DNA from 4 places in the Cellulomonas sp. GTC20042 genome. Region 1 is predicted to be linked to each of the others. Evidence: predicted binding sites of a transcription regulator. Region 1 holds the regulator's gene; each other region holds the start of a gene.

Region 1 (7,645 bases):
AGATCACCACGGTGTCCCGGCCGTCCACGAACTCCAGCGGCAGCATGTCGAAGCCCGCGCACCGCCGGGGCCCGGGGCCGACCAGCACCGACCCCGGGAACACCCGCAGCAGGCGCCGGACCAGCGTGGCCCCCGCGTCGTGGCCGGTGACGACGCCCTCGGCGTCGACCAGCACCGCGTCGTGCTTCACCGCGACCTTCATCGTCCTCACCTCACCGTCCGGACGTCCCGGACCGGGCACCTCGGCGGGTGACCGGTCCGGGACGTCGACGTGTCAGCGGCCGTCGGCCGGGGTCGCCTCCCGATCGGCCGAGCGCGCGGCGTCGTTCGCGCCGTCCTCGGCGCCGGCCGAGGGGGTCGGCAGGCCGCCCGCGAGCACCCGACCGGGCGCGGTGGCGGGCGCGTCGTCCAGCGCCGGCTCCGGCGCCGGGTCCTCCAGCACGGCCGGGTCGTCGGCCTCGGCGGTGCGGATCCGCATGCCGTAGAACGACCGGTGCACGAAGAACGCCGAGATCACGAAGAACACCGCCGCGAGCACCGTCACCAGCGTGCCGCGCCCCTGGTCGGTCAGGCTGACCGCCAGCTCCACGGCCAGCAGCCCGAACAGGGTGGTGAACTTGATCACCGGGTTGAGCGCCACCGAGGAGGTGTCCTTGTACGGGTCGCCCACGGTGTCGCCGACGATCGTCGCGTCGTGCAGGGCGGTGCCCTTGGCGTGCAGGTCGACCTCGACCACCTTCTTGGCGTTGTCCCACGCCCCGCCGGCGTTCGCCATGAAGATCGCCTGGTAGAGCCCGAACACCGCGATCGACACCAGGTAGCCGATGAAGAAGAACGGCTCCACGAACGCGAAGGACAGGGTCGCGAAGAACACCGCGAGGAACATCGTCAGCATGCCCTGCTGGGCGTACTGGGTGCAGATCTCGACGACCTTGCGGGAGTCGGCCTCGCTGGCGCGGGTGCTGCCGTCCAGCCGGATCGTGGTGCGGATGAACTCGACCGCCCGGTACGCGCCGGTGGTGACGGCCTGGATCGAGGCGCCGGTGAACCAGAAGATGATCGCGCCGCCGGTGATCAGGCCGAGCAGGAACGGCGGGTGCAGCAGCGACAGGTTCTCCAGCCCCGTCGTCAGACCGGCGGTGAGGCCCACGATGATCGAGAAGATCATGGTCGTGGCCCCGACGACGGCGGTCCCGATCAGCACCGGCTTGGCGGTGGCCTTGAAGGTGTTGCCCGCGCCGTCGTTCTCCTCGAGCATCCGCTTGGCGGTCTCCCACTGCGGCGTGAACCCGTGCTCGGCGGCGATCTGCTCGGCGGCCCCCTCCTGCTCCTCGACCAGGGACAGCTCGTAGACGCTCTGCGCGTTGTCGGTGACCGGGCCGTAGGAGTCGACCGCGATCGTCACCGGTCCCATGCCGAGGAAGCCGAACGCGACCAGCCCGAAGGCGAACACCGCCGGCGCCACCATGAGCTGGTCGAGCCCCTGCTCCGCGATCAGGTACGCCCCGCCCATCAGCGCGACGATCGTCATGCCCAGCCAGTACGCGGAGAAGTTGCCCGCCACCAGCCCGGACAGGATGTTCAGCGAGGGCCCGCCCTCGCGCGAGGACGTGACGACCTCGCGCACGTGCCGGCTGCTGGTGGAGGTGAACACCTTGACCAGCTCGGGGATCAGCGCACCGGCCAGCGTGCCGCAGGAGATGATCGTCGCGACCTTCCACCACAGCCCGGCCCCGTCGCCCTCCATGTGCCCGAGCACCGCCCAGGTGGTCACGTAGGTGAAGGCGATGCTCACCGCGGAGGTCAGCCACACCAGCGAGGACAGCGGCTTCTCGAAGTCCATCCGCTCGGCGTGCGCGTACCGGCGACGCGTCCACGCGTCGTTCGCCAGGAAGGACAGCGCGGAGGCGATGACCATGACCGCGCGCACCACGAACAGCCAGACCAGCAGGGTCGCCTGCACGGCAGGGCTGTCGACGGCCAGCAGCACGAAGGTCACCAGGGCCACGCCGGTCACGCCGTAGGTCTCGAAGCCGTCCGCGCTCGGGCCCACCGAGTCGCCCGCGTTGTCACCGGTGCAGTCCGCGATCACACCGGGGTTGCGGGCGTCGTCCTCCTTGATCTTGAACACGATCTTCATCAGGTCCGCGCCGATGTCCGCGATCTTGGTGAAGATGCCGCCGGCGATCCGCAGCGCCGACGCGCCGAGGGACTCGCCGACCGCGAAGCCGATGAAGCACGCCCCCGCCACGTCGGCGGGCAGGAACAGCAGGATCACCAGCATCATCAGCAGCTCGAGGCTGATCAGCACCATGCCGATCGACATGCCGGACTTCATCGGGATCCGGTGCACCGGCAGCGGCTTGCCCTCCAGCGAGGCGAAGGCCGTGCGCGAGTTCGCGAAGGTGTTGACCCGGATGCCGAACCACGCCACCGCGTAGGAGCCGGCCATGCCGAGCAGGCTGAACCCGATGATCGTCGCCACCCGGCCCCAGCCGAAGCCGACCAGCACCCGGTAGTACACGACGATCACCGCCGCGATGAACACCCACAGCAGCATGAGGAACCGCCCCTGCTGCACCAGGTACGTGCGGCAGGTGGAGTAGATCAGCTCGGAGATCTCCCGCATGGCGGTGTGCACCGGCAGCCTGCGCAGCTGTATGTACGTGCCGGCGCCGAACGCGAGGCCCAGCACGCAGACCAGCAGGCCGACGCCGAGCAGCGCCCGCCCGGACACCCCGCCCATCACGGTCACCTGACCGAGGTCCGGCAGCGCCAGGCTCGCCTCGCCGCCGTGCAGGCCGCTCTCGCCGGCCGCGTCGGCGGACGTGCTCCCGGAGGAGGCGCAGCCCGCGAGGGTCAGCACCACCAGGCCGAGCAGCCCCGCCAGCGGTCCGGTCGCGCGGGGCCGTCGCCGGTCCAGGCCGGGCGGTGATCCCGCCGTGCCGGGGCGCCCGCCGACGGGTCGGCGGACGGTCGTGCTGTGGACGTCGGTGCTGGTACGAACCCTGTGCATGCTCACGGTCGGTCCCTGGGAGAGCGCCTTTGCTGTCCCTTCGACGCTAGATCCGCCGACCCCCGCGCGGCATGAGCCCTATGGCCCAGATCACACTGCTCAGGTCCACCGGCCGAGGCGCTGGGCGAGCAGGGCCAGCGCGACCGGCCCCGCGGTCGACGTGCGCAGCACGTGCGGGCCCAGCCGGACCGCCACGGCCCCGGCCTCGATCATCCCCGCGGTCTCCCGCTCGGAGATCCCGCCCTCCGGCCCGACGACGACCAGCAGGTCCCCGCCTGCGGGCAGCGCCACGTCACCCAGCGGCTCGGTGGCCTCCTCGTGCAGCACCAGCACCGCGCCGCCGCCCTCGACGGTGGCGCGCACCCGGCGCAGCAGGGCCCCGTGGTCGACCGCCACCGCGACCTCGGGCACGTGGGCGCGCCGGGACTGCTTGGCCGCGGTCCGCACGGTGCCGAGCCAGCGGGCCCGGCTCTTGGCGGCACGGTCGCCGCGCCACACCACGATCGAGCGCTCGGCCTGCCAGGGCACGACCTCGTCCGCGCCGACCTCGGTGGCCGCCTCGATCGCCATCTCGTCCCGGTCGCCCTTGGCGAGCGCCTGCACCAGCACCAGGCGCGGGCTGCCGACCGGCTCGACCACGATCTCGGCCACCCGCAGGTGCACGCCGTCCGGGCCGACCTCGGCGACCTCGCCGACCAGGCGGGTGCCGGCGCCGTCCACGACGTCCACCCGCTCGCCGGGCGCGCGCCGCTGCACCACGCCGGCGTGCCGGCCCTCGGTGCCGCCGAGCAAGAACGTCCCGCCGGGCGCGAGCCCGTCCAGGGTGCCGGGCTCGCTGAGGAAGACCGGAGCGGTCACCGGCTCACCGGCCCGCGAGCTTGTCGCGCAGCTTGGCGAAGACGCCCTGGCTGGCGGCGGTCAGGCGGGCCTCCGGGCGCTCCTCGTCGCGCAGGCTCGCGAGGCGCTGGAGCAGCTCGGTCTGCTCCTCGTCCAGGCCGGTGGGCACCTGGACGTCGACGTGCACGTGCAGGTCGCCGCGTCCGCCGCCGTGCAGGTGGCCGACGCCGAGGTTCTTCAGCGTGACCACCTGGGCGGGCTGCGTGCCGGGACGCAGGTCGACGTCGCGCGGGCCGTCCAGGGTGTCCAGGGTGAGCACGGTGCCCAGGGCAGCTGCGGTCATCGGCACCTCGAGGGTGCAGTGCAGGTCGTCGCCCTCGCGCATGAACGTGTCGTGCCGGCGCTCGCGCACCTCGAGGTAGATGTCGCCCGCGGGGCCGCCGGCCGGGCCCACCTCGCCCTGCGCGGTGAGCTTGATCCGGGTGCCGGTGTCCACGCCCGCCGGGACGTCGACCTCCAGGGTGCGGCGGGAGCGCACGCGGCCCTCGCCGGCGCACTCGGTGCACGGCTCCGGGATCGTGGTGCCGAAGCCGTGGCAGGCGGCGCACGGCTGGGTGGTCATCACCTGGCCGAGGAAGGAGCGGGCGACGCGCTGCACGGTGCCGCGGCCGGCGCAGACCTCGCAGGTGCGCGGGGAGGTGCCGGGGCGGCAGCAGGTGCCGGAGCAGGTCGGGCAGACCACGGCGGTGTCGACCGGCACCTGCCGGTGGGTGCCGAAGGTCGCCTCCGCGAGGTCGAGGTCGAGCCGGACCAGCGCGTCCTGCCCCCGCCGGGCGCGCGGGATCGGGCCGCGCTGCGCACCGGCACCGGCCCCGCCGAAGAAGGTCTCGAAGATGTCCTGGAAGCCGAAGCCGCCGCCCATGCCGCCGCCGGGCGACGAGGGGTCGGCGCCGAGGTCGTACATCCGGCGCTTCTCCGGGTTGGACAGCACCTCGTAGGCGCGCGAGACGTCCTTGAACTTCTCCTCGGAGCCGGCCTCGGCACCGGCGACGTCCGGGTGCAGCTCACGGGCCAGGCGGCGGTAGGCCTTCTTGATCTGCTCCGGGGTGGCGTCGCGCTGCACGCCGAGGATCTCGTAGTAGTCGCTCACTCGTCACTTCCTGCGCTGGTGGGGTCCGTCGTGCGGGTCGGCGCGCCGGTGGGGGCGCGGTCTGCGGCGCTCACCCGGCGAGGATCCGGGAGAGGTACCGCGCGACGGCCCGCACCGCCGCGATCGTGCCGGGGTAGTCCATCCGCAGCGGTCCGACCGAGCCGATCCGCGCGACCGCGGACCCACCCTCTCCCGGGCCGCCGTAGCCGGTGGTGACGAAGGACGTCTCGAGCAGCCCCTCGTGCTGGGTCTCGCGGCCGATCCGCACCGCCACGGCGGTGTCGTCGGCGGCCATGTCGGTCAGCAGCCGCAGCAGCACCACCTGCTCCTCCAGCGCCTCGAGCACCGGGCTCAGCGTGCGGGCGAAGTCGGCGCCGCTGCCGCGGACCAGGTTGGCGGCCCCGGCGACGACGACACGCTCCTCGCTCTCCCCCGCCAGGGTGTCCTCGACCACGCCGACCACCGCGCGCACCAGGGGGGCGTCGGCGGGGGCGAAGTCGTCGGCGAGGTCGGCGAGCACGGAGTCGAGCTCGGCCAGCCGGCGCCCGACGGCGGCGACGTTGAGCCGGGTGCGCAGCCGGGCGACCACCACCGGGTCGAGGGTCTGCGCGAGCTCCAGGGTGCGCTGCTCGACACGGCCGTGGTCGGTGATGATCACGACCAGCAGGTGCCGGTCGCCGACCGGGACCAGCTCGACGTGCCGCAGGGCGGTGCGCCGCAGCGAGGGGTACTGCACGACGGCGACCTGGTGCGTGAGCTGCGCGAGCAGCCGGACCGAGCGGTCCACCACGTCGTCCAGGTCGACCGCGTCCTCCATGAAGGTCTCGATCGCGCGGCGCTCGGGGGCCGACAGCGGCTTGATCGTCGCCAGACGGTCCACGAACAGCCGGTAGCCGGTGTCGGTCGGCACGCGTCCGGCGGAGGTGTGCGGCTGCACGATGTAGCCGCTCTCCTCCAGCGCCGCCATGTCGTTGCGGATCGTCGCGGGCGAGACGCCGAGGGAGTGCCGCTCGACCAGCGCGCGGGAGCCGACCGGCTCACGGGTGGCGACGTAGTCCTCCACGATCGCGCGCAGGACGTCCAGCCTGCGGTCCTCGCTCATCGTCCACCTCCGGCGATCGGGTAGCACTCGGATGTTCCGAGTGCCAATCCTACGCGGGTCGTCCGGGGGCGCCCGGCCCGCGCCCTGCCGCGTCCGCGCTCGGCGAACCGAGGGTGCCGCGACGGCGCTGGGTGGCGTCCACCACGGCCACCACGAGCGCGATCAGCACCAGGGTGATCGTGATCAGCAGCGCCCGCCCGGCGGCGGTCCCGCCCGCCGCGCCCCCGCTGAGCGCCGAGTAGTAGGTGGACAGCACCAGCGCGACGCCGAGCGCCGAGCCGATCCGCTGACCGACCTGGAGCATCGACCCCGCCACCCCGGCCCGCTCCACCGGCACGTGCGCCAGCGTCAGCGTCTGGTTGGGCGAGATCACCAGGCCGCTGCCGGCACCCGCGACCATCTGCGTCGCGGCCACCACCCAGCCGACCGCCGGCGCATCCACCAGCCGGATCGCCACGTCGGTGCCGACCAGCCCGAGCACCACCAGCACCAGCCCCACCACCACGAGCGTGCGCCCCCGGGTGGCCACCAGCCGGCCGGACTGCTGCGCGGCCACCGCCGAGGCGATGGCGAACGGCATGCCGACCAGACCGGCCTGCAACGCGGAGAACCCGGCGATCTGCTGGAGGTAGAGGGTGACCACCAGGAACACGGACGTGAACCCGGCGAAGTACGCCATGCCGAGCAGCGCGCCGTTGCGGAAGGACGGGTCGCCGATCACCCGCGGGTCGAGCACCGCCGCACCGGTGCGCCGCTGGTAGCCCCGCTCCCAGAGCACCGTGATCACGCCCAGCGCGAGACCGGCCGCCAGCCACCACCAGCGCCGGGGGTCGTCGGAGCCGCCGGTGGTGGTGACGAAGGGGATCATCACCGCCGTGGCGGTCAGCGCGACCAGCGCGAGGCCGGGCACGTCGAGGCGGGTGGGCGCACCCGGGCCGGTGGCGGGCGCCCGTCGCGGCAGCCAGCGCAGGGCGAGCGGCAGCACCACCGCGATCACCGGCACGTTGACGAAGAACACCCACCGCCAGCCGTTCTCCGGCCCGGCGATCTGCAGGATGATCCCGCCGAGCAGCGGGCCGATCGCGGTGGAGACGCCGATCGTCGCGCCGAACCATCCGAAGGCCTTGCCGCGCTCCCACCCGGTGAACAGCTGCTGGATCGTGCCGACCACCTGCGGGTTGAGCAGGCCGGCGCTGGCACCCTGGAGCAGGCGCGCGACGGCCAGGAACTCGTCGGAGGGCGCCAGCCCGGCGGCCAGGCTGGTCAGCGCGAAGCCGAGCAGGCCGACGAGGAACAGCACCCGGCGCCCCTTGGCGTCACCGAGCCGTCCGGCGGGCACCAGCACCAGGCCGAAGGCGAGGGTGTAGCCGGCGACGACGAGCTGGAGCTGGCTCGGCCCGGCCTCCAGGCTGCGCTCGATCGAGGGCAGCGCGACGTTGACGATCGAGACGTCGAGCATGGTGATGAAGCCGACGGCCAGGCAGACGCCGAGCGCGCGCCAGCGCAGCGGGTCGACCGGTCGCGCAGGAAGGGCTGCGGG
Region 2 (7,645 bases), 780 kb from region 1:
ACGCTCCCGGCGAGCCGGCGCCCGCCGTCGTCGACCTGGCGCAGACCGTGCCGCACCGCGCCGGACCGGCCGCGGGGGCGTGACGGTCCTCGTCGACCCGCCGATGTGGCCCCGCCACGGTCGGCTGTGGGCGCACCTCGTCTCCGACACCTCGCTCGCCGAGCTGCACGGCTTCGCCGCCCGTGCCGGCCTGCCCCCGCGCGGCTTCGACCGCGACCACTACGACGTGCCGGACAGCATGCACGCCGAGCTGGTCGCCCTGGGCGCCGAGCCCGTGTCCGCCGGCGAGCTGATCCGCCGGCTGCGTGCCTCCGGCCTGCGCATCCCCGCCCGCGACCGCACCCCGCACGCCCACTGACCCCCGCGCTCTGACCCGACGCACGCGCCCACGCGTTCGCTCGCCGAGCTTGCACGAAAGCACCCTTCACGCGCCCGGAAGCCTGCATCCGTGCAACCTCGACGCCTCCGGCGCGCCGAGCGGGCACTTCCTGTCGCCCATGTCGGACAGTGAGCGACAGGTTCTCCCCTCTCGCTGAGCGCCGCGCCGGCCGCACGCGTCCGGGCACGCGAGAGGCCGGCCACCCCACGCGGGGTGACCGGCCTCTCGGGCGTGCGGTGCGGACCTAGCGGCCCGCGTGCGGCGGGATCAGAAGTCCATGCCGCCCATGCCGCCGTCGGCGCCCGGACCGGCCGGGGCGGCCTTTTCCGGCTTGTCCGCCACGACGGCCTCGGTGGTGAGGAACAGCGCCGCGATCGACGCCGCGTTCTGCAGCGCGGAGCGGGTGACCTTGACCGGGTCGTTCACGCCCGCGGCGAGCAGGTCCTCGTACACGCCGGTCGCGGCGTTGAGGCCCTGGCCGGCGGGGAGGTTGCGCACCTTCTCCGCCACGACGCCGCCCTCGAGACCGGCGTTGACGGCGATCTGCTTGAGCGGGGCGTCGATCGCCACCTTGACGATGTTCGCGCCGGTCGCCTCGTCGCCCGTGAGCTCGAGCTTCTCGAACGCGGTCTTGCCGGCCTGGATCAGCGCGACGCCACCACCGGCGACGATGCCCTCCTCGACGGCCGCCTTGGCGTTGCGCACGGCGTCCTCGATGCGGTGCTTGCGCTCCTTGAGCTCGACCTCGGTGGCCGCGCCCGCCTTGATGACGGCCACGCCGCCGGCGAGCTTGGCGAGGCGCTCCTGGAGCTTCTCGCGGTCGTAGTCCGAGTCGGAGTTCTCGATCTCGGCACGGATCTGGTTGACGCGGCCCTGGATCTGGCCGGCGTCGCCCGCACCCTCGACGATCGTGGTCTCGTCCTTGGTGATGACGACCTTGCGCGCCTGGCCGAGGACCTCGAGGCCCACGGTGTCGAGCTTGAGGCCGACGGTCTCCGAGACGACCTGGCCACCGGTGAGGATGGCCATGTCCTGCAGCATCGCCTTGCGGCGGTCGCCGAAGCCCGGCGCCTTGACGGAGGCGGACTTGAAGGTGCCGCGGATCTTGTTGACGACGAGCGTGGCCAGGGCCTCGCCCTCGACGTCCTCGGCGACGATGAACAGCGGCTTGCCGGACTGGATGACCTTCTCCAGCAGCGGCAGCAGGTCCTTGACGTTCGAGATCTTCGACTCGACGAGCAGCACGTAGGCGTCCTCGAGGACGGCCTCCTGGCGCTCCGGGTCGGTCACGAAGTACGCCGACAGGTAGCCCTTGTCGAAGCGCATGCCCTCCGTGAGCTCGAGCTCCAGGCCGAGGGCGTTGGACTCCTCGACCGTGATCACGCCCTCCTTGCCGACCTTGTCGAGGGCCTCGGCGATGAGCTCGCCGATCGCGGTGTCACCGGCGGAGATGGACGCGGTGGCGGCGATCTCCTCCTTGGTCTCGATCTCCTTCGCCTGGGCGAGCAGCTCGACGGTGACGGCCTCGACGGCCTGCTCGATGCCCTTCTTCAGGGCGATCGGGTTGGCGCCGGCGGCGACGTTGCGCAGACCCTCGCGCACGAGCGCCTGGGCCAGCACGGTGGCGGTGGTGGTGCCGTCGCCCGCGACGTCGTCCGTCTTCTTGGCGACCTCCTTGACGAGCTCCGCACCGATCTTCTCGAACGGGTCCTCGAGGTCGATCTCCTTGGCGATGGAGACGCCGTCGTTGGTGATCGTGGGGGCGCCCCACTTCTTGTCCAGGACGACGTTGCGGCCCTTCGGGCCGAGGGTGACCTTGACGGTGTCGGCGAGGGCGTTCAGACCCCGCTCGATGCCGCGACGGGCCTCCTCGTTGAAGGCAATGATCTTGGCCATGGGGCTATCGATCCTTCACTGTGGCTCGTGGTTCGGCCGCCTCGGTGCCCGCGACGGACGGACTGCCGCCCCGCGGTCACGTCCCGCGGAGCGGCGGACCTCACCGGGTCGGCCTGGGTTGTCATTCTGTCACTCTCAGCCCGAGAGTGCTAAGTCCATGGTTAGCACTCGCCCCTGCCGAGTGCAAGGCGCTGCGGGGTCCCGGGGGGCGGGACGCGCGGATGTTCGTCGAGGGCGATCACGCAACGCGCCCGCCCGGGCCGACAGCCCGCTCCGATAGCCTCGCGGCCATGCCCGAGGACGCCCGCACCGCCGAGCGCGCCCGCCCGCGCCGACGCGGGAGCCGCCCGGTCGCGGTGATCGCCCTCGCGGCGCTGGCCGCCACGCTCGTCACGGTCGGTGTCACCGGCCCCCGCACCGGTCACGTGGACCTGTACGGCGAGGGCGTGGCCCTGGACGCGAGCGGGGACGTGGTCATCGTGCCCGCCGGCACCGAGCCGCTGCTGCACGAGGGCACCCGCGTGCTGGACGACGGGTCGGCGGCCTCCGCGGCGCTGGCCGCCGAGCAGCGGGACTGGCTGGCCGACGGCGAGGTGCCCGGCGCGGACGGCCCCTACGCCGACATGGTCACGGACGCGCTGCTGGACCTCCGCACGCTGCTGCTGGACGACGGCGCGGTGGTGGCGGCGTGGACGCCGTACTGGCGGTACGTGTGGCCGCGGGACGCGTCCTTCGTGGCGGTGGCGCTGGCCCGCACCGGTCACCTCCAGGACGCGCTGGACGTGCTGGGCTTCCTCGCGCGGGTGCAGGAGGCCGACGGCGGATTCGAGGCGCGCTACCTGCCGAACGACACCGGCGACGTGCCGGACGACCGCGGGCGGCAGACCGACGGCACGGGCTGGGCGCTCTGGGCGGCGGGCCAGGTGGTCGCCGCCGCCCCGCAGGACGAGCGCGTGGCGACCGCGACGACGCTGCGACCGCTGGTGGACCGCGCGGCCGCGCACGCCGAGACGCTGGTCGCCGGGGACGGCCTGCCGCCGGTCTCCCCGGACTACTGGGAGGTCGAGGAGGACGCGCTGACGCTGGGCACCGTCGCCCCGCTGCTCGCCGGGCTCGAGGCGGCCGCCGACCTCTACACGCTGATCGGCGCCCCGCAGGACGCGGCCCGGGCGCAGGACGCCGCCGACCTGACCCGCACGGCGGTCGAGGAGGAGTTCGGCGACGCGAGCGCCTACGGCCGCTACGCCGACGGCAGCCAGGCCGACGCGGCGAGCGCCTTCACCCTGCCCCCGTTCCAGCCCGAGCCGCTGACCGGGGCGCTGGACGCCTGGTCGGCCTCCGCCGAGCAGATGGCCCGGCCGGCGGGCGGGCTCGCGCCAGGCGCCGGCTGGCGGCAGGACGGGATCTCCTGGACGCCGCAGACCTCGCTCTACGCGCTGACGGCCGCCGCCAACGGCCAGACCGACGAGGCGCGCGCCTGGCTCGACTGGCTGGACGCGCACCGCACCGACCTGGGCGCGCTGCCGGAGAAGGTGCTGGCCGACGGCGAGCCCGCGGCCGTGGCACCGCTGGCGTGGACGGCGGCCTGCGTGGTGCTGGCGGTCACCGAGCTCGACGCCGCGGGCTGAGGCCCCGGCGCCGGGACGCCGCGACCCCCGGCGTGGCTCAGAGCGGGCGGACCTGCTCGGCCTGCGGGCCCTTGGTGCCCTGACCGACCTCGAACTCGACCTGCTGGCCCTCGTCGAGGGACCGGTAGCCGTCGGACTGGATCGAGCTGTAGTGCACGAAGAGGTCCTGACCGCCGTCGGCCGGGGTGATGAACCCGTAGCCCTTCTCGGCGTTGAACCACTTGACGGTTCCCTGCGGCATCCGGTGCTCCTGCGACGTGGGGTGGACGGACGCGCCGAGCGTAGCCGCGAGCCCACGACCGGCGGAAGGGGTGCCACCCGTCCGGATCTGCCCGGGTGCGCGGGTGACGGTCGGGCGGTCAGCCCTCGAAGTCGGAGAGCAGCAGCACCGCGATGCCGTCCTCGGCGTCCGTCGCGGACTCGGTGACGGTGGTGATGCCCAGGGTGTCGGCCACCAGCTGCGCGGTGGTCGCCAGGTCGGCGGAGGCGTAGTAGACCGTGGTGACGGTCCGGCCGCTCGCGGTGCCGTTGCCGGCGGTGACGTCGGTGAACCCGGCGGCCTCCAGGTCGGCGGCGACGCCCGCGGCGAGGCCGCTGACGCGTGCGGCGTTGAGCACGGCGACCGGGGTGCTGAGCACGGGCTCCGGCGCGGCCGGCGCGTCCTCGGTCTGCTCCGGCGTCTGCGCGGGGTCGGCGGCCTCGGTGGACCCGGTCTCGGCGGGCTCGGAGGCGACCGGGGACTCCTCGGCCTCGGTGCTCGTGCCGGTGCCGGGCAGCTGGAGGCCGCCGTCCTGGGAGGACGCCCACAGCACGAAGCCGATCGTGGCGGCTGCCACGACGACCGGGACGGTCACGAAAGCCCACCACCGGCTCCACCAGGACCGGGGTGCACGGTGCACGCCGATCGGTGCGTCCTGCGCCGGTGCGGCGTCGAACTCGTCCTCCGGGTACGGGTAGCTGCCCTTGCTCACGGCGGACAGGCTAACGGCTCCGGCTGGCAGAGCAGGACGATCCGCGCCGGTCACGCACGGGATCGACACGAATCGCCGGACCGGCGACCTCGCGGGTCAGGCGTCGGTGCCCAGCCGGCGGGCGGTGCGGGCGCGCTGCCGGGTGGACCGCATGCGGCGCAGGCGCTTGACGAGCATCGGGTCGTGCGCGAGGGCCGCCGGGGAGTCGATCAGCGCGTTGAGCACCTGGTAGTAGCGGGTCGCCGACATGTCGAACAGCTCGCGGACGGCCTGCTCCTTGGCGCCGGCGTACTTCCACCACTGCCGCTCGAACGCCAGCACCTCGCGGTCCCGCTCGGACAGCCCGGATGCGTCCGCCGCGTCGGTCCCGTCGGTGGCCCCGCCGTCGATCGCGGTCAGCCGCGTGCTCGACGTCACGTCCATCGCCGCCTCCTGCGTCCGGGTCTCCGCGCGGGTGCTGCACGGCCGCCGCCCATCGTACGGCGGGAATCACACAGGTGTCATTCACGGCGGGGCCCGGCCCGCTAGCCTCGCACGGTGACCACCCCGCAGCCCCTGTCCGCGCTCGTGGCCCCCGACTGGGCGGCCGCGCTGGCCCCCGTCGAGCCGATCGTGCACGCCGCCGGCGCCTTCCTGCGCGAGGAGGTCGCGGCCGGCCGGGAGTACCTGCCCGCGGGCCCGGACATCCTGCGTGCGTTCGCCCGCCCGCTCGCCGACGTGCGCGTGCTGATCGTCGGGCAGGACCCGTACCCGACGCCCGGGCACCCGATGGGCCTGTCGTTCTCGGTGCAGCCGGACGTGCGCCCGGTGCCGCGCTCGTTGGCGAACATCTTCACCGAGCTCCAGGCCGATCTGGGCGTGGCCCCGCCGAGCACCGGCGACCTGTCCCCCTGGGCGGACCGCGGCGTCATGCTGCTCAACAGGGTGCTCACGGTGCGGCCCGGCGAGCCCGCCTCCCACCACGGCAAGGGCTGGGAGGCGGTCACCGAGCGCGCCATCGCCGCCCTGGTGGAGCGCGGCGGCCCGCTGGTGGCGGTGCTGTGGGGCCGGCACGCCCAGTCCTTGCAGCCGGCGCTCGGCGCGGTGCCCTCGGTGGCCAGCGCGCACCCGAGCCCGCTGTCCGCCAGCCGGGGCTTCTTCGGCTCGCGGCCGTTCAGCCGGGTCAACGAGCTGCTGGTCGCGCAGGGGGCCGACCCGGTCGACTGGTCGCTGCCCTGATCGACCCCGCCCGGGCGACCTCGGTGCACGCCGGGCGCAGGTCGCACGCGCACGGCCCCTCCGGCGGGTCCATACTGCGGCGGGTGAGCACGCCCGACCCCCGCCCCGTCCCCCGCTGGCAGCGCTACGTCGCGATCGGCGACTCGTTCACCGAGGGGCTGTGGGACTCCCCGCAGGGCCCCGACGCCCCGCAGCGCGGCTGGGCGGACGTGCTGGCCGGCCTGCTGTCCGACCGGCGCCGGGCGGCCGGGCAGACGCCGCTGCGCTACGCGAACCTGGCGATCCGTGGGCGGCTGCTGCGCCCGATCGTGCTGGAGCAGGTGCCGGCGGCCCTCGAGCTGGAGCCCGACCTGGTCAGCCTGGTCGGCGGCGGGAACGACATCCTGCGCCCGGGCACGGACGTCGACGTGCTGGCCCGCGGGCTGGAGAACGCCGTGGCACGGATCCGGGCGACCGGAGCCGACGTGCTGCTGGCCACCGGCTTCGACTCCGCCGGATCGCCGATCGTGCAGTCCACCCGGCACAAGGTCGGGCTGTTCAACGCGCACCTGTGGTCGATCGCCCGGCGGCACGACGCGTACGTGCTCGATCTGTGGGGCATGCGGCACCTGCGCTCGATGCAGGCGTGGGCGCCGGACCGGATCCACCTGACCACCGAGGCGCACGCCCGGGTGGCGCAGGGCGCCCTGCGCGGGCTCGGTCTCGAGCCGGACGACCCCTCCTGGGACGCGCCGCTTCCCGCCACCCCGCCGCTGTCCCGGGCCGAGCGGGCACGCGAGGACGCCCGCTGGCTGCGGACCTACGCCTACCCGTGGGCGACGCGCCGGCTGCGCCGGGTGTCCTCCGGCGACCAGCGCACCGCCAAGCTGCCGACGCTCACCGAGGTCTGAGCCGCGCTCAGGCCCCCGCGTCGGTGACCAGCGCGACCGAGACCCCGGCGACCTCGGCGGCGGAGACCGTGCCGGCGGTCAGGTCGACGGTGGTGGTCGGCGCGGTGACGGCGGTGCGGGTCTCGGCGAGCGCCTGGTCCGCGCCGTCGTGCAGGGTCAGCGCGATCTCGCGTCCGGCGCAGCCCTCCGGCACCCCGGTCAGGGTCGCGGCGCTGACGCCGTAGCCGCCGATCGCAGGGACGTAGTCCACGGCGTAGCCGACGGTGATCTCGGTGACCGCGCAGGTGCCGGCGGCGGTCGGCTCGGCCGCGTCGATCGTGAGCGCGCGGGCGGAGGAGACCGCCAGCCCCACGACCCCGAGCAGCGCGAGGGTGGCGCCCACAGCACGACGCGTGCGCACACGTTCCGTCACCACTGCCCACCACCCTCCATGGACCCTGCCCCGGTCGATCCGTCGACCTGGCTCGATCATGGTCCCCGCCCGAAGGCGTCTGAGCACCCCGAGAGGTGTTCCACCCGGACGGAGGAGGGATCTCACCCACCACCCGGTCCGGTCTGCCCGGTCTGCCCGATCTGAGGGTGAACCCCGCGCCCGAGGGGTCGGGCGCGGGCCGCTACGGGCCGCCGGCGCCGTCAGGGCTGGAGGCAGACCAGGAACGACTG
Region 3 (7,645 bases), 1.5 Mb from region 1:
GACGGTCCCCCCGGACGGCGCTCCGGTCGCCCGGCTGCCACCCACCACCTCGATCGTCTGGTCCGTCGATCCCGCGAGCAGCACGCCGGTGCCCTCCAGCACGGTGCCGTCCAGCACCAGCCGCGAGGCCGCCACCGTCACCGCCGACCCGCCGTCCTTCCCCACCAGCCGACAGCCGGTGAGCGTGAGCGGCCCCGTGCCCTGCACCAGCGCGGTCGCCCCGTCCAGCCCGGTGATCGTGGTGCGCACCAGGTGCACCGGCGTCGTCACGTTCGCCGCCACGAAGGGCATCGACGCGAGCTGGTCCGCGGTGCCGATCACGCAGTCCTCGATCACCGTCGGCCGGGTGGACAGCGCCGTGGCCTGCGAGATCTGGAACCGCCCGTCCACCCGGCAGCCGCGCATCTGGAGCCCGTCGGCGTTCACCCACATCCAGCTCGGGTAGTCCGGCATCGACGGGTCCCGCACCACCTGGCAGTCCTCCAGCGTGAGGTCCACCACGCCGACCCTGGCGAAGAACAGCGCCGCCACCTGCTGCCGGACCGTCACGCGCTTGGCGCGCCCGCCCCAGGTCGCCCCGGAGTTCGCGAAGGTCATCAGCCCGGAGTTCCCGATGTAGGTCAGGTCGTGCTCGTACTGGCCGTGGGTGACGAACGGCCCCTGCACGTCGCCGTCGCCGTGGCAGTTCTGCACCATCGAGTACGCCGCGCAGGTGAAGTCGTTCAGGTGCCGGGCGTTGGACGTCCGGCAGTCCCGCACCTGCGCGTACAGGCAGGAGATCTGCTGGGTCAGGTAGCCCGCCCCGCCGAGCGTCACGCTCACCGGGTTGGTCAGCGAGCACTGCGAGGTCACGTACGACGTGTTCCACCGGCGCATGACCACCGGCCAGAAGGTGTGCTCGGCGTCGATCGCGTGCACGTCGCAGCGCACCGCGTACTCGAAGGCCACCGGGTGCGATCCGGTGATCTGGTCGGTGCCCGTGCCGCGGAACCGCAGGTGCTGCACGGTCACCCGCTCCACCGGCTCCACCCGCGTGAACGTCAGCACCCGCCCCGCCGCGAGCGGCCAGCCCGTCTTGTAGCCGATCCGGACGTGCGTGCCGTCGACCACCTGCGTGATCTGCACCAGGTACATCAGCTCGCGCTCGGCGGTGCCGCCACCGGGCCGGGTGTTCGTCTGCACGGCGTACCAGTCGCCGACCGTGAAGGCCTCCGAGTCCGGCACCGGCAGGATGTCCACCTGCTCGGGCAGCGCGTCGGCCAGCGTCGAGGTCACCACGTGGTCGGTCACGGAGCCCTGGAAGAACAGCACCGCCGCGAACGGGTCGTTGGCCGCCGCCGGCTCGATCCCCTCGGTGGTCATCAGGTGCCCGCCGAGGTCGATCACCAGGTCGGAGCGGGTGAACCGGTGCCGGCGCACGAAGTTGAGGTCGGTGTGCGCCTCGATCCGCTGCACGGCGGGGTCGGCCACCATCGCGTCCAGGGCGTCGTCCGCCGGGGTGCTCGCGTCCAGCACTCCGAAGGTGCGGAAGTCCACGGTGCCGTCGTGCACCTGCGTCCACCGCCCGGTGCTGCGCCCGTCGGCCGCGATCACGGTGCCGCCGTTGTCCGGGGCGGTCGAGGTGGCGTCCCAGCGCACGACCATCGCGCCGCCGTCACCCGCCGCGGCGTACCCGGCGACCACCACCAGGTCACCGGCGGAGGGACGCAGCGCCCGCAGCGCCGCGACGGTGGCGACGGTTCCTGCGGCCTGCGCGGTGCGGCGCCCGCTCGCGAGGCCGCCTGCGGGGGTCGTCCCCGCGACCGCGACGTCGGTCGGGGCGGCGCCGGCGGCCGTGGCGGTGGCGCCGACGGCCAGGGCGGCGAGCACGGACGCCCCGCCGCCGCGGAGCAGGGTGCGTCGGCTGGGGCTGGGTCGTGCGGGGTCGACGGGGTCGAGCTCGGGCGTCGGGGTGCTGTCGGTGCGCATACGGACCTCCGGGACGAGTCGGTGCGGACTGGTCCGTCGGGGGTGCCGGGGCGTGCGGGAGGTGCGTCGCCGGGTCGCGGGCTGGGCGGGACGGCGGGGGCGGGATCGATCGCCGACGCGGGGGCGCCGGGACGCACCGAACGTAGGACGGGGTGAAATCCGGTGTCAACGGGTCGGCCACCTGCGGCTCCGAAACATGACGCGTCAGGGGCAGTTGTCACCCCGCCGACCCCGCCCTACTGTGGCCGCACCATCCAGAGCGACCGAGAGACCTGGCTCGACGACGTCGCAGCAACCCCCCGTGCGAGCGGGTGTGGGTGCTTCCGCCAGGTTCGATGGAGCGACCGATGAGCGGTACCAGCGCACCCCCGCACCCGACCACGGGTGAGGACCCCGGCTGTCCCGACGAGCCCCGGCGCGGTGACGTGGTCGCCGACGGCCTCGGCGCGGTCGACCGGCCGACGGTCTCCTTCGAGCTGTTCCCGCCGCGCGACCCGGACGCCGCCCCGCGCCTGTGGTCCACCGTGCGGGCGCTGGCCGACGTGCGGCCCGACTTCGTCTCGGTGACCTACGGCGCCTCCGGCAGCACCCGGCGCACAACCCGGGCGCTGGTCCGGCGGCTGCTGCGCGAGACCTCACTGACCCCGATCGCGCACCTGACCTGCGTCGGGACCTCCCGCGAGGAGCTGACCGCGGTGGTGGAGGAGTTCCTGGACGAGGGCGTGCGCGCCTTCCTCGCCCTGCGCGGCGACCCGCCGCAGGACGCCTCCTGGCAGCCGCACCCCGACGGCCTCGGCACCGCCGGCGCGCTGGTCGGCCTGCTGCGCGAGATCGAGGCCCGGCGCTGCTCGACCAGCCCCTCGCAGGCGGTGCGCGCCACGGTCCGCCCGCTGTCGGTGGCGGTGGCAGCCTTCCCGCGCGGCAACGCCGGTGCCGGCAGCACCCGCGAGCAGGACGTCGCCGCGCTGCTCGCCAAGCAGGCCGCCGGTGCCGACTTCGCGATCACCCAGGTGTTCTACGACGCCGCCGACTACGCCGAGCTCGTCACGCTGGCCCGGGACGCCGGGGTCACCATCCCGATCGTGCCCGGGATCATCCCGATGACCGACCCGGCGCGGCTGCGCCGCGTGCAGACGCTGACCGGCGTGCCCGTGCCCCGGCGCGTGCTCGACCGGCTGGACGCCTTCGACCCCGCCGACGAGCGTGCCCTCGCCGAGCGGCACCGCGCGGGCACCCGGCTCGGCGTCGACCTGGTGAACGCCGTGCTCGACGACGGCGCCCCCGGCGTGCACGTCTACACCTTCAACGCCCACGGCCCCGCGCTCGACCTGCTCGAGGGCGCCGGGCTCGGCGGCGACGGCGCCCCGCGCTCCCGCTGCCGCACCACCGCGGCCCCTGACCCGACCCCCGTCCCGACAGCCTGAAGGCGAGAGATGACCCACCCCACGCACCCGTTCCCGTCCGGCATCGTCCTCGGCTATCCCCGCATCGGGCCGCGCCGCGAGCTGAAGAAGGCCCTGGAGCAGTTCTGGGCCGGCCGCAGCACCGCCGAGCAGGTCGAGGCCACCGCCGCCGACCTGCGCCGACGCACCCGCACCCGGCTCGCCGGCCTCGGCCTGGCCACCGACCTGCCCGCGATCCCGAGCGCGTTCTCGTTCTACGACCACGTGCTCGACACCGCCGCCGTGCTGGGCGCCGTGCCGGAGCGCTTCGCCGACCTGGTCGGCGACGACGGCTCCCTCGACCTCGCCGGGTACTCCACCGTGGCCCGCGGGCGTGGGGACGACCTGCCGCTCGAGATGACCAAGTGGTTCGACTCGAACTACCACTACCTCGTGCCGGAGATCGGCCCCGGGACCGCGTTCCGCTACGCCGGCGACCGCCCGGTGCGCGAGCTCGCCGAGGGCCTCGAGGACGGCGTGCTCACCCGTCCGGTGCTGGTCGGCCCGGTGACGTTCCTCGCGCTGGCCAAGGCCGCCGAGGGCTCGCCCGCCGACTTCTCCCCGATCGACCGGCTGGCCGACGTGCTGCCGGTCTACGCCGCGCTGCTGCGCGAGCTGGCCCGCGCCGGGGCCACCTGGGTGCAGCTCGACGAGCCGGCCCTGGTGTCCGACTCCACCGGCGTGCCCGCCGAGCGCCTGCTCGCCGCCACCGCCGAGGCGTACCGCGCGCTGGCGACCGACCTGCCGCTCGGCGAGCGTCCCGCCCTGCTGGTCGCCGCCCCCTACGGCGACCTCGGCGAGGCGCTGCCCGTGCTCGCGGGCACCGACGTGGACGGTCTCGCGATCGACCTGGTGCGCGGCTCCGTGCCCGCCGGGCCGGTGCCGGGGCTGTCCGGCAAGGTCCTGGTCGGCGGCGTGGTCGACGGCCACAACATCTGGCGCACCGACCTCGACGCCGCGCTCACCACCCTGGAGCGGCTGGAGGGCCTGGGCGCCGAGCAGGTCGCCGTCGGCTCCTCGACCTCGCTGTTCCACCTGCCGCACGACACCGCCGACGAGCCCGACCTCGACCCGACCCTGCTGTCCTGGCTGGCGTTCGCCGACCAGAAGACCGCCGAGGTCGTCACCCTCGCCACCGGCCTGACCGAGGGCCGCGAGGCCGTGCACGCCGAGCTGCTCGCCGCCGCCGACGCCCGTCGGTCCCGCGCGCAGGCGCCCGGCGTCGTCCGCCCCGAGGTGCGCACCCGGATCGCCGACCTGCCTGCCGGTGCCGACCGTCGCGGCGACTTCGCCGAGCGTCGCGACGCCCAGGCCGCCCGCCTCGGCCTGCCCGCGCTGCCGACCACCACCATCGGCTCGTTCCCGCAGACCCCGGAGATCCGGCTGGCCCGTGCCGCCTTCGGCCGGGGCGAGCTCACCGCCGCGCAGTACGAGGACGAGATGCGCGCCGAGATCGCCCGCGTGATCGACCTCCAGGAGCAGATCGGCCTGGACGTCCTCGTGCACGGCGAGCCCGAGCGCAACGACATGGTCCAGTACTTCGCCGAGAACCTGGACGGCTTCGCGGTCACCCGCAACGGCTGGGTGCAGTCCTACGGGTCGCGGTGCACCCGCCCGTCGATCCTCTGGGGCGACGTCTCCCGCCCGGCACCGATCACCGTGCCGTGGACCACCTACGCGCAGTCCCGCACGCCGAAGCCGGTCAAGGGCATGCTCACCGGACCGGTGACGATCCTCGCGTGGTCCTTCGTGCGCGACGACCAGCCGCTCGGCGACACCGCCGACCAGGTGGCGCTCGCCCTGCGCGACGAGATCGCCGACCTGGAGGCCGCCGGCACCGCGATCGTGCAGGTCGACGAGCCCGCCCTGCGCGAGCTGCTGCCGCTGCGCGCCGCCGACCACGCCGCCTACCTCGACTGGTCCGTGCGCTCGTTCCGCCTCGCCACCTCCGGCGTGCGGCCCGACACCCAGATCCACACCCACCTCTGCTACTCCGAGTTCGGCGAGGTGTTCGGGGCGATCGAGGCGCTGGACGCCGACGTCACCTCGATCGAGGCCGCCCGCTCCAAGATGGAGATCCTCGGCGACATCGCCGCCGCCGGCTACCCGCGCGGCATCGGCCCCGGCGTCTACGACATCCACTCCCCGCGCGTCCCCGGCGAGCAGGAGGTCACCGACCTGCTCGCCTCCGCCGTGCGCGTCGTCGACCCGGCCCTGCTGTGGGTCAACCCCGACTGCGGCCTCAAGACCCGCCGCTACGAGGAGGTCACGCCCTCGCTGGAGCACGTGATCGCCGCGACCCGCACCGTGCGCGCGACGCTGGCGGTGCCGACGGCCTGAGGCCTCGGGCACGACGACGGCCCGGGCCCCGCTGCACGCGCGGGGCCCGGGCCGTCGTGGTCGGTCAGGCGGTGGCGGAGGCGTCGTGCCGCTCGATCGCGGCCGGCGTCTCACCGGTCCGGACCTCGACGCGGCGCGGCCTGGCCTCCTCCGCGACCGGGATCGTGAGGCTGAGCACGCCATCGACGTAGGCGGCCGAGATGGCATCGAGGTCGAGGCCTCGGCCCACGGTCAGCTGGCGGGCGTACGCGCCGGCCGGCCGCTCCTTGGCCAGCCACTGCACCCCCTCGTCGGCGCGCGGGGTGCGCTGGGCACGGATGGTCAGCGTGCGGTCGTCCACGCTGACGTCGATCGATCCCGGGTCGGCGCCCGGCAGGTCGACGTTGAGGACGTAGTGATCACCGGAACGGAACAGGTCCATCGGCATCGACGCCGACGCCCGCTGCGCTCCGAGCACCTGACCCATCAGCCGGTCCATCTCCTGGAACGGGTCGAATCGAGTAGCCACAGCCCGTCACCTCCTCTGACGCACTCGGCCCCGGACGGTCCGGGGACCGCGCTCTGCCCGGTGGACTCGCCACCGGTCGGCTACAGCACATGTTCTAGCACTCTCGACCTGAGAGTGCCAGACCGGTGCGGGCGCGTTCGCCCAGAGACGACGGCGCAGGTCAGAGGGCTCGACCCGGCGTCCTGGAGACGCGTCAGCCCGCGATGGGCGCCGTGTCGCCCCGCCCGACCGCGCGCGCCAGCGCCTCCACGATCCGCACGTCGCCGTCGAGCCAGGGCACCTCGTGCCAGCGCCCGGCGGGCAGCCAGCGCAGCTCGTCGTGCTCGACCAGCGGCTGCGGCGTCCCCGAGCGGATCTCGGCCAGCCAGAGCCGCATCGTGTAGCGCTGGCTCAGCCGCCAGCAGCCGTCGTCCGGGCCGACCAGCTCCGCCCCGAGGTCGACCTCGACGCCGAGCTCCTCGCGCAGTTCGCGGTGCACGCCGTCCTCGGGGGTCTCACCGGGCTCGACCTTGCCGCCGGGGAACTCCCACCGGCCCGCGAGGCTCGCCGGGGAACGCCGCCGGGCGGCCAGCAGCACGGTCGGGTCGTCGAGGTCGTCCACGATCGCCGCCGCGACGACCAGCACCGGAGCGGTCATGGGCGCAGTCTGCCAGGCGGGTGTCTCAGGAAGGTGAACGTGACTGCTCGGTCAGACGCAGATCCACCGGCTCGCTCCCCGGGGTACCCGGCGCGGGATCGCGGTCGCTCTGGACCGGCTCTGCGAGCACGGACTCGTCGCCGCGGAGCCGACCAACCACGGCTACCGGTACCGGCTGAACCGCGAGCACCTGCTGACCCCGGCCGTGCTCGCCGCGGTCGGCGCCCGCGAGGAGCTCGGAGCCCGCCTCCGCCTCGTCGGCCCACGCCTGGACCTGCGCGTCGCTGATCGGCGTGCCGTGGATCGTCCGGTGGATCTCGGCACGGGACGGGCGATCGGTCGTCGTCCCCGCATCCTCGCTCACCCCACCAGGGCCAGGCCGCCGAGGCTCACCCCCGCCGCCACCAGCGTCGCCGCACCGCCGAGGGCCAGCGCCCGCCCGCCGGTGCGGACCAGCCGACGCAGGTGGATCTGCGTGCCGAGCGCGACCATGGCGGCGCCGAGCAGCAGCGTGGTCACGGGCTTGATCGTCGGCACGACCGCGTCCGGCACCAGACCGGCGGAGCGGACCAGCACCGCGACGAGGAAGCCGACGACGAACAGCGGCACCAGCGGCGGACGAGCCGCACGCCCAGCCCCGGACCCATCCCCGGCGGCAACGACCCCGGCCCGCCGGCGCCGCACCACCCCGGTCCCCGCGACCAGCGGCGCGAGCAGCACCACCCGCGCGAGCTTGGCGACGACGGCGAC
Region 4 (7,645 bases), 640 kb from region 1:
GCGATGTCGGACTTGCCGCCGATGGCCGCGATCAGCGGGGAGATCAGCCCGTTCTGCAGGGCGGTGACGATCGCACCGAACGCGGCGCCGATGACGACACCGACGGCCAGCTCGATCGCGTTCCCGCGGGAGATGAAGTCCTTGAACCCCTGGAACACGCCGGCGAGGCCACGGGCCCGCTCGCTCGCTGCGCCCAGCCCCTTGGACAGCACGTCGCTCATGGTCTGCTCCTGACATCCGGAATGTCGCGAACGTCGGCATCATCCCACGATCACCGCGCTGAGCACGGCGGAGGCCGCGGCACCGCTCAGCGCGACGGCCTGGTCGGGCGGCACGGCGAGCAGCACCGGCCCGTCCCGCGGCACGCACCCCGCGGTCCCCGACCCGCCCGTCCCGACCCCGCCTGACCCGCCGACGCCGCCCGACCCACCCGCACCGCCCGACCCGCCCGCACCGCCCGATCCACCCGCACCGCCCGACCCGCCGCCCGCGCCCCCGGCCTCGTCGGCCGCCACGCACCCGGGGGCGTCGAGCACGAGCACGTCCTGCGCGACCCGCTCGGCCGGGGCGCCGTCCACCGGCGGGGCGGCGACGACGTCCACCCGGGCGCCGGGCAGCAGCAGCGCGGCGAGCGCGGGATCGGCGAACCGGACCGGGACGACGACGGACCCGGCGGGCCGCTCGGCGGCGGGGTCGGTGAGCAGACCGGGCACGAGGGGCAGCCCGGCGGGGACCGCGACGGCGAGCCGGCGGCCGGTGAGCGCCCGGGCACCGCTGTCGGCCGCGGAGTCGTCGCCAGGCGTCGGCCAGGTGCTCGTGGCAGCGACCAGCCCGTCGGGCACCAGGGCGAGCGGCACCGCGCGCCGTTCGACGTCGCCGGGGCCGAGGGTGGCGCCGGCCGGCAGCGCGCGGGCGGTCACCAGCACGGGGAGCGTGGCCGGCGGCGCGGGGCCGAGGCGGGCGAGCACGAGCACGACGGCCAGCGCGAGCGCGACGGCGGTCAGCGGGGCGCGCAGCCGCCACGCCCACGCTCGGAGGCGGAGCCAGGGTGCCGAGGTGAAGGGGAGCATGGCGCGACGCTAGGTCGCCCCGGATCCTCCCGGCAGGTCGCGCAGGCGCGATCTGGGGACGACGACGGGTTGATCGGCCTGTGGACGGCTCGACGCCCGCCCGTGGAGCGGAAAGCCGCCCGGAAGCGTGTCAGCCGGCGGCGGGCTTCGCGGCGGCGGTGCTGCCGGACGACCCGGACGAGGAGGTCGAGGTCGACGACGTGCTGGTCGAGGAGCCGGTCGAGGACGCGGCCGGGGCCGAGGGCGTGCTCGGCGCGGCGGGGGTGCTGCTGGTCGCGGTCGCGGTGGACTTGCCGCCGGAGGAGCGCGAGTCGGTGCGGTAGAAGCCGGAGCCCTTGAAGACCACGCCCACGCTGGAGAACACCTTGCGCAGCTTGCCGCCGCAGTTCGGGCACTCGGTCAGGGCGGCGTCGCTGAACGCCTGGTGGATGTCGAACGCGTGGCCGCACTCGGTGCAGGTGTAGGCGTAGGTGGGCACTGCTGTCTCCCGCGAGGACGTCAGGGTCGGATGGGTGGCGGCGTGCCGGGCGTCGCGGCGAGACGCGACCGCGGCTGGCACTCCGCAGGACCGAGTGCCAATACTACGCCGGTCGTCCAGCCCCCTCACCGGGAGGTTCAGCCGCCGAGCGGCAGCCAGCGCTCCGGGGTGATCGCCAGGTCGACCGGGCGGTCGTGCTCCTCGCGGGGCAGCGGCAGGCGGTCGGCGTCGTAGACCTCCTCGGCGAAGACCACCGCGACCACGGGCACGCCGGGGCGGGCGTGCTGGAGGGCGCGGTCGTACCAGCCGCCGCCCTGGCCGAGCCGGGTGCCGGCGGTGTCGACGGCGAGCGCGGGGGCGAGGATCAGGTCGGCCTGCGCGAGGCCCTCGGCGCCCAGGGTCGGCCCGCTCGGCTCGGTGGGACGCCCGGGGGCGCGCTGGAGCAGGTCGTCGGCACCGGCGTACCGCGCCCACTCGCGGGACAGCCCGGCGCCGAGCACCGGCAGCAGCACGGTGATCCCGCGGGCGTCGAGCGCGTCGAGCAGCGGCAGCGTGTCCGGCTCGGTGGGGCGGGCCGAGTAGGCGGCGACGGTGCGGGCACCCTCCAGCGCGGGCAGCGTGAGCAGCACGTCGACCAGGGCGGCGGCGGCCTCGGACCGTCGGCGGGGCGAGCGGGCGGCGCGGGCGGCGCGCAGCAGACCGCGCATCTCGTCCTTGGTCTCCGTCACCTCCTGCCCCTCGTGGGCGTGCGGATAGGGCTGGGCCACGGCGCTCATGACTCCTAGTGTGACAAATCTGTGTCAGGGCAGGCAGGACCTCGGGCTCACGGTTAGTGTCCGGACATGACGATCCACAAGGCTGTCATTCCCGCTGCCGGACTCGGCACCCGCTTCCTGCCCGCCACCAAGGCGACGCCCAAGGAGATGCTCCCGGTCGTCGACAAGCCCGCCATCCAGTACGTCGTCGAGGAGGCCGCCGCGGCGGGCCTGGACGACGTGCTCGTGATCACCGGCCGCAACAAGGGGTCCATCGAGGACCACTTCGACTCCGCGCCGGAGGTGGAGCGGGCGCTGGAGAAGAAGGGCGACACCGCCCGCCTGGAGGCCGTGCGCGCCTCCACCGAGCTCGCGCACGTGCACGTCGTCCGGCAGGGCGAGCCGAAGGGCCTGGGCCACGCGGTGCTCCAGGCCGCCGACCACGTGGGCGACGAGCCCTTCGCCGTGCTGCTGGGCGACGACCTGATCGACGCCCGCGACCCGCTGCTCCCCACGATGATCGCCCTGCAGGAGCGCACCGGCGGATCGGTGATCGCCCTGCTGGAGGTGGAGCCCTCGCAGATCTCGCTGTACGGCGCGGCGGCGGTCCGCCCGGTCGACGGCGGCGACGACCCGGACCAGGTGCAGGTGACCGCCCTGGTGGAGAAGCCCCCGGTGGAGGAGGCGCCGAGCAACCTCGCGGTGATCGGCCGGTACGTGCTCAGCCCGGCGGCCTTCGACGTGCTGCGGCGCACCGAGCCCGGCCGGGGTGGCGAGATCCAGCTGACCGACGCGCTGGCGACGCTGGCGGACATGCCGGCCGAGCAGGGCGGCGGCGTGTACGGGGTGGTGTTCCGCGGCCGGCGCTACGACACCGGTGACCGGCTGGACTACCTCAAGGCGACGGTGCGGCTCGCGGCCGACCGGGACGACCTCGGGCCGGACTTCCGCTCCTGGCTGGTCGAGTACGTGGCGGGTCTGGACTCCTGACCGGCCACGACGTCCACGGGGGCCCGGGACGCGCCGATCACGGCACGCCCCGGGCCGCCTCGTGGGCCGCACGCCCCGGTGCGTGCAGAATGCGCTCATGAGATCCGTGCAGGACCAGCTCGCCGCGGTGCTGGCCGCGGTCGGGCCGGTGGCCCCGCTCGACGTCGTGCTCGCGGACGCGTCGGGCACCATCCTCGCGGAGGACCTGGTCGCCCCCGCCTCCGTGCCGGCGGTCCCGGTCGCGGCGTACGACGGCTACGCGGTCGCCACCGGTGACCTGCGCACGCCGGTGCCCGGGGCGCCCGTGGTGGTGCCGGTCGCGCACGACGTGCTCGCCGGTGATCCCGCGGCGCTGCGGCTCGCGCCGGGCCAGGCGGTCCGGATCGCGTCCGGCGGGCCGCTGCCCGGGGGCGCCGACGCGGTGGTGCCGGCCGACGACACCGATCGCGGGTCGGTGCGGGTGGCCCTGCACCGGCTGCCGGTGCCGGGCGAGGGCGTGCGCGCCGCCGGCGCCGACGCGGTCGCGGGCCGGGTGGTGCTGGCCGCCGGGACCCGCCTGGCCGCCCGTCAGCTCGCGGTGGCCGCCGCGCTGGGTCGTGGACGCCTGCGGGTGCACCCGGCCCCGCGCGTGGTGATCGTGTCGATCGGCTCCGAGCTGGTCGAGCCGGGTGCCGCGGGGCGGGACGGCGGCGTGTACGAGGCGGCCGGTCACGCGCTGGAGGCGGCGGTGCGCGACACCGGCGCCGCACCGGTGCGGGTCGGCGTGGTGACCGACGACCGGGCGGTGCTGCGCGAGGCGCTGGAGGACCAGCTGGTGCGCGCCGACGTGGTGGTGACCACCGGTGGCCTGTCCGAGTACGCGCACGACACGCTGGCGGACGTGCTGGCCCCGCTGGGCACCGTGCGGTTCGACCAGGTGGCGATGTCGCCGGGGTTCCGGCACGGCTTCGGCACGGTGAGCGGCAGCGACGGCGGCCACGACCGACCGGTGCCGCTGTTCGCGCTGCCCGGGCACCCGGTGGCGGCGCAGGTGGCCTTCGAGGTGTTCGTGCGGCCGGCGCTGCGGGCGATGGCCGGGCACACCGACCTGTTCCGCCCGTCGGTGACCGCGCGCGCCGAGGTGGCGTGGTCCTCGCCGGAGGGGGTGCGCCAGTTCGTGCCCGCCGCGGTGGTCGGCACCCCGCGCGAGGGCTACCGGGTGACGCCGGTGGGCGATCCGGTGACCTGGTCGATCGGTGCGCTGGCGCAGGCGAACGCGCTCGCGGTGGTCGGCGAGCAGGACACCGTGATCGGTGCCGGGCAGGTCGTGCACTGCCTGGTGCTGGAGGGCTGATGACCGGCGGCTGGCCGGTGGTGCTGACCGAGGGGCCGGTGCGGCTGCGCGCCCTGCGCCGGTCGGACGAGGCGGCATGGATGCGGCTGCGTGCGGAGAACGCGGGCTGGCTCGAGCCGTGGGACGCGACCTCGCCGGTGCCGGTGGAGGGGCGGCGGCCGACGTTCGGGCAGTTCGTGCGGACGCTGGACCGGCAGGGGCGCCAGGGCGGGTCGCTGCCGTTCGCGGTGGAGCACGAGGGCGCGCTGGTCGGGCAGCTCACGGTCTCCGGGATCACCTACGGCTCGCTGTACTCGGCGTCGATCGGCTACTGGATCTCCCAGCACGTCGCCGGCCTCGGCATCACGCCGACCGCGGTGGCGCTGGCCGCCGACCACTGCTTCGGCGGTCTCGGCCTGCACCGGGTCGAGATCAACATCCGCCCGGAGAACGGCCCCTCGCTGCGCGTGGTGGAGAAGCTGGGCTTCCGGGACGAGGGCGTGCGCGAGCGCTACCTGCACATCCAGGGCGTCTGGCGGGACCACCGGACCTTCGCGCTGACCGCCGAGGAGGTGCCCGGCGGGCTGCTCGCGCGCTGGCGGGCGACGCGCCCGGGCGGGGGTGGAATCACAGCAGTGTGATTCCCCGTGCTCGACACGCCGGAGACCCTGCCGGGACCAGGGGTTGACGGCACCTACCGTCGTGGGGTGTACGAGTTCGCGGGACCGGCAGCCCTGGTGGTGGTCGGCCTGTGGATCGCGTACCTGGTGCCGCACAAGCTGCGGCACCGGCAGCAGCTTCTCGAGTCGCGGACCGACGACCGGTTCTCGGCGGCGTTGCGGGTGCTCGCCGTGACCGGCCCCGAGGGGTCGGGCCACCGGCAGCGCGCCGACGTCGCCCGGGCCGTCCGGCCGGACTGCGCCCGGGAGGACCAGAAGCGCACCGGCCTGCTGCACGCAGGCACCGGGGCCCCGGTCGTGACGACGTCCGGGGCGGACAGTGGAGGCAGCGACGTGGACCGACCCCACGGCACGCAGGACCGGATCGGCGCCGACGCGATCCGTCGCGCCGCGACCCTGCACGCCGCCCACGCGGCCGCGACCGCCCGTCGCGGTGCCGCCGCCCGTCGCCGGGGTGCCCTCGCCGGGGTGCTCGCCGCCGCCACCGCCGTGACCTGGGTGCTGGTCGCCGTCACCGCGACGCCGCTGCTGGCCGCCGTCGCGCCGAGCGTGCTGCTCGTCTCCGTGGTCGGCCTCGGCCGTCGGGCGGTCGTGCAGGGCCAGCAGGCCGAGGCCGAGTGGCAGCGCCGGATCGAGGCCGCCACCGAGCAGGCCCGTCGCAGCGTCGCCGCCCGCCCGGGCCGCACCACCGCCGCCGGTCGCGCCGTGCGCGCCTCCGCCACCGAGACCCAGGCGATCCCGCAGGTGAGCACCGAGACCGAGCGTGCCGGGCGGGTGTGGTCCGGCGGTCGCGAGGGCGACTCGTGGGCGCCGGTGCCGGTGCCCGCCCCCACCTACACGATGAAGGCCAGCGCCCCGCGCCGGGAGCCGGCCCCGCTGGGCGAGGTCGAGGGATCCACCGCCGCCCGCCCCGCCGCCACGACCGCCCCGGCCGCGCCCGCTGCCCCGGCCGCCGAGGAGACCACCGCCGAGGCCGCCCCGGCGGCGCGCGCCGAGGCCCCCACGGGCACCCCGCTCGCGCCCGGTGCCGCGGTCGAGGCCGACGGCACCCCCACCGGCTCGATCGACCTCGACGCGGTGCTCGCCCGGCGCCGCGCCGCCGGGATGTGACGGCGCCGGGCGGTGTCGTGAGCAGCCCGGGACGGGTGCTAGGCTGATCACCGCATCTGGGGCTGTGGCGCAGTTGGTAGCGCGTCTCGTTCGCAATGAGAAGGTCAGGGGTTCGAATCCCCTCAGCTCCACCGAGTCGACGGCCCGGGATCCACGGATCCCGGGCCGTCGTCGTTCTCCCGGCGGGTGGTCCCCGGGTGTCGTCCCGCAGAAGACCGCCGGCCCGTGCGCGAGGTCAGGCGCCACCACGGCCGCGAAGATCGCCACACAGGCCCACCACCGGCCCCGTGCGCGGGGTCAGACGGGCAGCAGCACCCTGCGCAGCCCGGCGGGCAGGTGCAGCACCGCCTCCTGACCCGCGGTCATCCACCCCGCGCGCACCCGGCAGGTGAGCACCGGGCCGACCGCCGTGACCATGGCATACGGGTGATCAGCGACGATGTCGGCTCCAGCCGGTAGGTTCACAGGCCGATCACAGAACCAGGCGGGCCCGCCCGCCGTCCCCTCCCCGTGCGAAGGAGCATGCTCACGTGACCTCGACCCCTCCGGAACCGGGTGTGCCCACGGGCGTGCCGCAGGACGGCACCACCCCGGCGTACCCGGCCCCGCAGTACGGCGCCCCCGCGGCTCCCGGCGCCCCCGCGGCCCCGGCCGCGCCGGTGTACGGCGGCGTGCCCGGTGCCGACGCGGCCCCCGCCTACGGCGCCCCGGCCTACGCCGCGCCGCAGGCCCCGGGCTACGGCGCCCCGCAGGCGGCGGCCTACCCCTACCCGGGTCCCGGCGTGCCGGGCGGTCCGGTCGGCGCCGCGCCGAAGAAGGGCCTCGCGCTCACCTCGATGATCCTCGGGATCGTCGCCGTGGTGCTGTGCCTGGTGCCGATCGTCAACAACCTGGCGTTCGTGCTCGCGCTGGCCGGCCTGGTGGTGGGCATCATCGCCCTGGTCCAGATCGGCAAGGGCAAGCAGCAGGGCAAGGGCATGGGCATCGCCGGCATCATCATGGCGGTGGTGGCGATCACCGGTGTGATCGTGTCGCAGATCTTCTACTCCGCGGTGCTGGACGAGGTGTCGGACGCCCTGGACGACGCCTCGCAGCAGATCGAGCAGGAGGCCGACCAGCCGGCCGACGACACCGACGCCGACGCCCCGGCCGCCGATGACGCCGCGGACGACGCCGCCGTCGTGGACGACATGACGATCGGCTTCGACGAGGTCTTCCTGTACGAGGACGGCCTGGAGATCACCGTCGGC

Evidence for each region. Region 1 encodes HrcA, which represses chaperone genes, less so after heat shock. Its sites were predicted from a motif close to TTNGCACTCGNNNNNNNCGAGTGCNAA; they were not measured.
Region 2: groL (chaperonin GroEL) is a predicted target of HrcA. The motif match lies at 2,437-2,463, and genes of this name have one in related genera.
Region 3: ACZ5HG_RS00580 (Hsp20/alpha crystallin family protein) is a predicted target of HrcA. The motif match lies at 6,353-6,379, and genes of this name have one in related genera.
Region 4: ACZ5HG_RS15540 (FmdB family zinc ribbon protein) is a predicted target of HrcA. The motif match lies at 1,623-1,649, and genes of this name have one in related genera.

What each region holds. Positions count from the first base shown of each region.
Region 1 is NZ_AP043678.1:2,714,984-2,722,628, forward strand. It holds gene ACZ5HG_RS12590 (glycosyltransferase family 1 protein) at 1-202, opposite strand, end outside; gene ACZ5HG_RS12595 (sodium-translocating pyrophosphatase) at 275-3,016, opposite strand; gene ACZ5HG_RS12600 (16S rRNA (uracil(1498)-N(3))-methyltransferase) at 3,116-3,874, opposite strand; gene dnaJ (molecular chaperone DnaJ) at 3,879-5,003, opposite strand; gene hrcA (heat-inducible transcriptional repressor HrcA) at 5,074-6,105, opposite strand; gene ACZ5HG_RS12615 (MFS transporter) at 6,155-7,645, opposite strand, start outside.
Region 2 is NZ_AP043678.1:3,497,689-3,505,333, forward strand. It holds gene ACZ5HG_RS16185 (HD domain-containing protein) at 1-83, shown strand, start outside; gene ACZ5HG_RS16190 (DUF4031 domain-containing protein) at 80-358, shown strand; gene groL (chaperonin GroEL) at 647-2,275, opposite strand; gene ACZ5HG_RS16200 (glycoside hydrolase family 15 protein) at 2,566-3,903, shown strand; gene ACZ5HG_RS16205 (cold-shock protein) at 3,941-4,144, opposite strand; gene ACZ5HG_RS16210 (LytR C-terminal domain-containing protein) at 4,263-4,874, opposite strand; gene ACZ5HG_RS16215 (DUF3263 domain-containing protein) at 4,971-5,297, opposite strand; gene ACZ5HG_RS16220 (uracil-DNA glycosylase) at 5,412-6,092, shown strand; gene ACZ5HG_RS16225 (SGNH/GDSL hydrolase family protein) at 6,176-6,982, shown strand; gene ACZ5HG_RS16230 (hypothetical protein) at 6,990-7,364, opposite strand; gene ACZ5HG_RS16235 (hypothetical protein) at 7,616-7,645, opposite strand, start outside.
Region 3 is NZ_AP043678.1:111,258-118,902, reverse strand. It holds gene ACZ5HG_RS00595 (peptidase C14) at 1-1,968, opposite strand, end outside; SAM riboswitch class I at 2,216-2,310, shown strand; gene ACZ5HG_RS00590 (methylenetetrahydrofolate reductase) at 2,316-3,392, shown strand; gene metE (5-methyltetrahydropteroyltriglutamate--homocysteine S-methyltransferase) at 3,402-5,750, shown strand; gene ACZ5HG_RS00580 (Hsp20/alpha crystallin family protein) at 5,815-6,258, opposite strand; gene ACZ5HG_RS00575 ((deoxy)nucleoside triphosphate pyrophosphohydrolase) at 6,452-6,895, opposite strand; gene ACZ5HG_RS00570 (hypothetical protein) at 6,921-7,259, opposite strand; gene ACZ5HG_RS00565 (YeiH family protein) at 7,256-7,645, opposite strand, start outside.
Region 4 is NZ_AP043678.1:3,356,746-3,364,390, reverse strand. It holds gene mscL (large conductance mechanosensitive channel protein MscL) at 1-221, opposite strand, end outside; gene ACZ5HG_RS15545 (SAF domain-containing protein) at 261-1,070, opposite strand; gene ACZ5HG_RS15540 (FmdB family zinc ribbon protein) at 1,201-1,548, opposite strand; gene ACZ5HG_RS15535 (5-formyltetrahydrofolate cyclo-ligase) at 1,686-2,324, opposite strand; gene galU (UTP--glucose-1-phosphate uridylyltransferase GalU) at 2,391-3,293, shown strand; gene ACZ5HG_RS15525 (molybdopterin molybdotransferase MoeA) at 3,391-4,626, shown strand; gene ACZ5HG_RS15520 (GNAT family N-acetyltransferase) at 4,626-5,246, shown strand; gene ACZ5HG_RS15515 (hypothetical protein) at 5,313-6,395, shown strand; tRNA gene ACZ5HG_RS15510 (tRNA-Ala) at 6,454-6,526, shown strand; gene ACZ5HG_RS15505 (DUF4190 domain-containing protein) at 6,926-7,645, shown strand, end outside.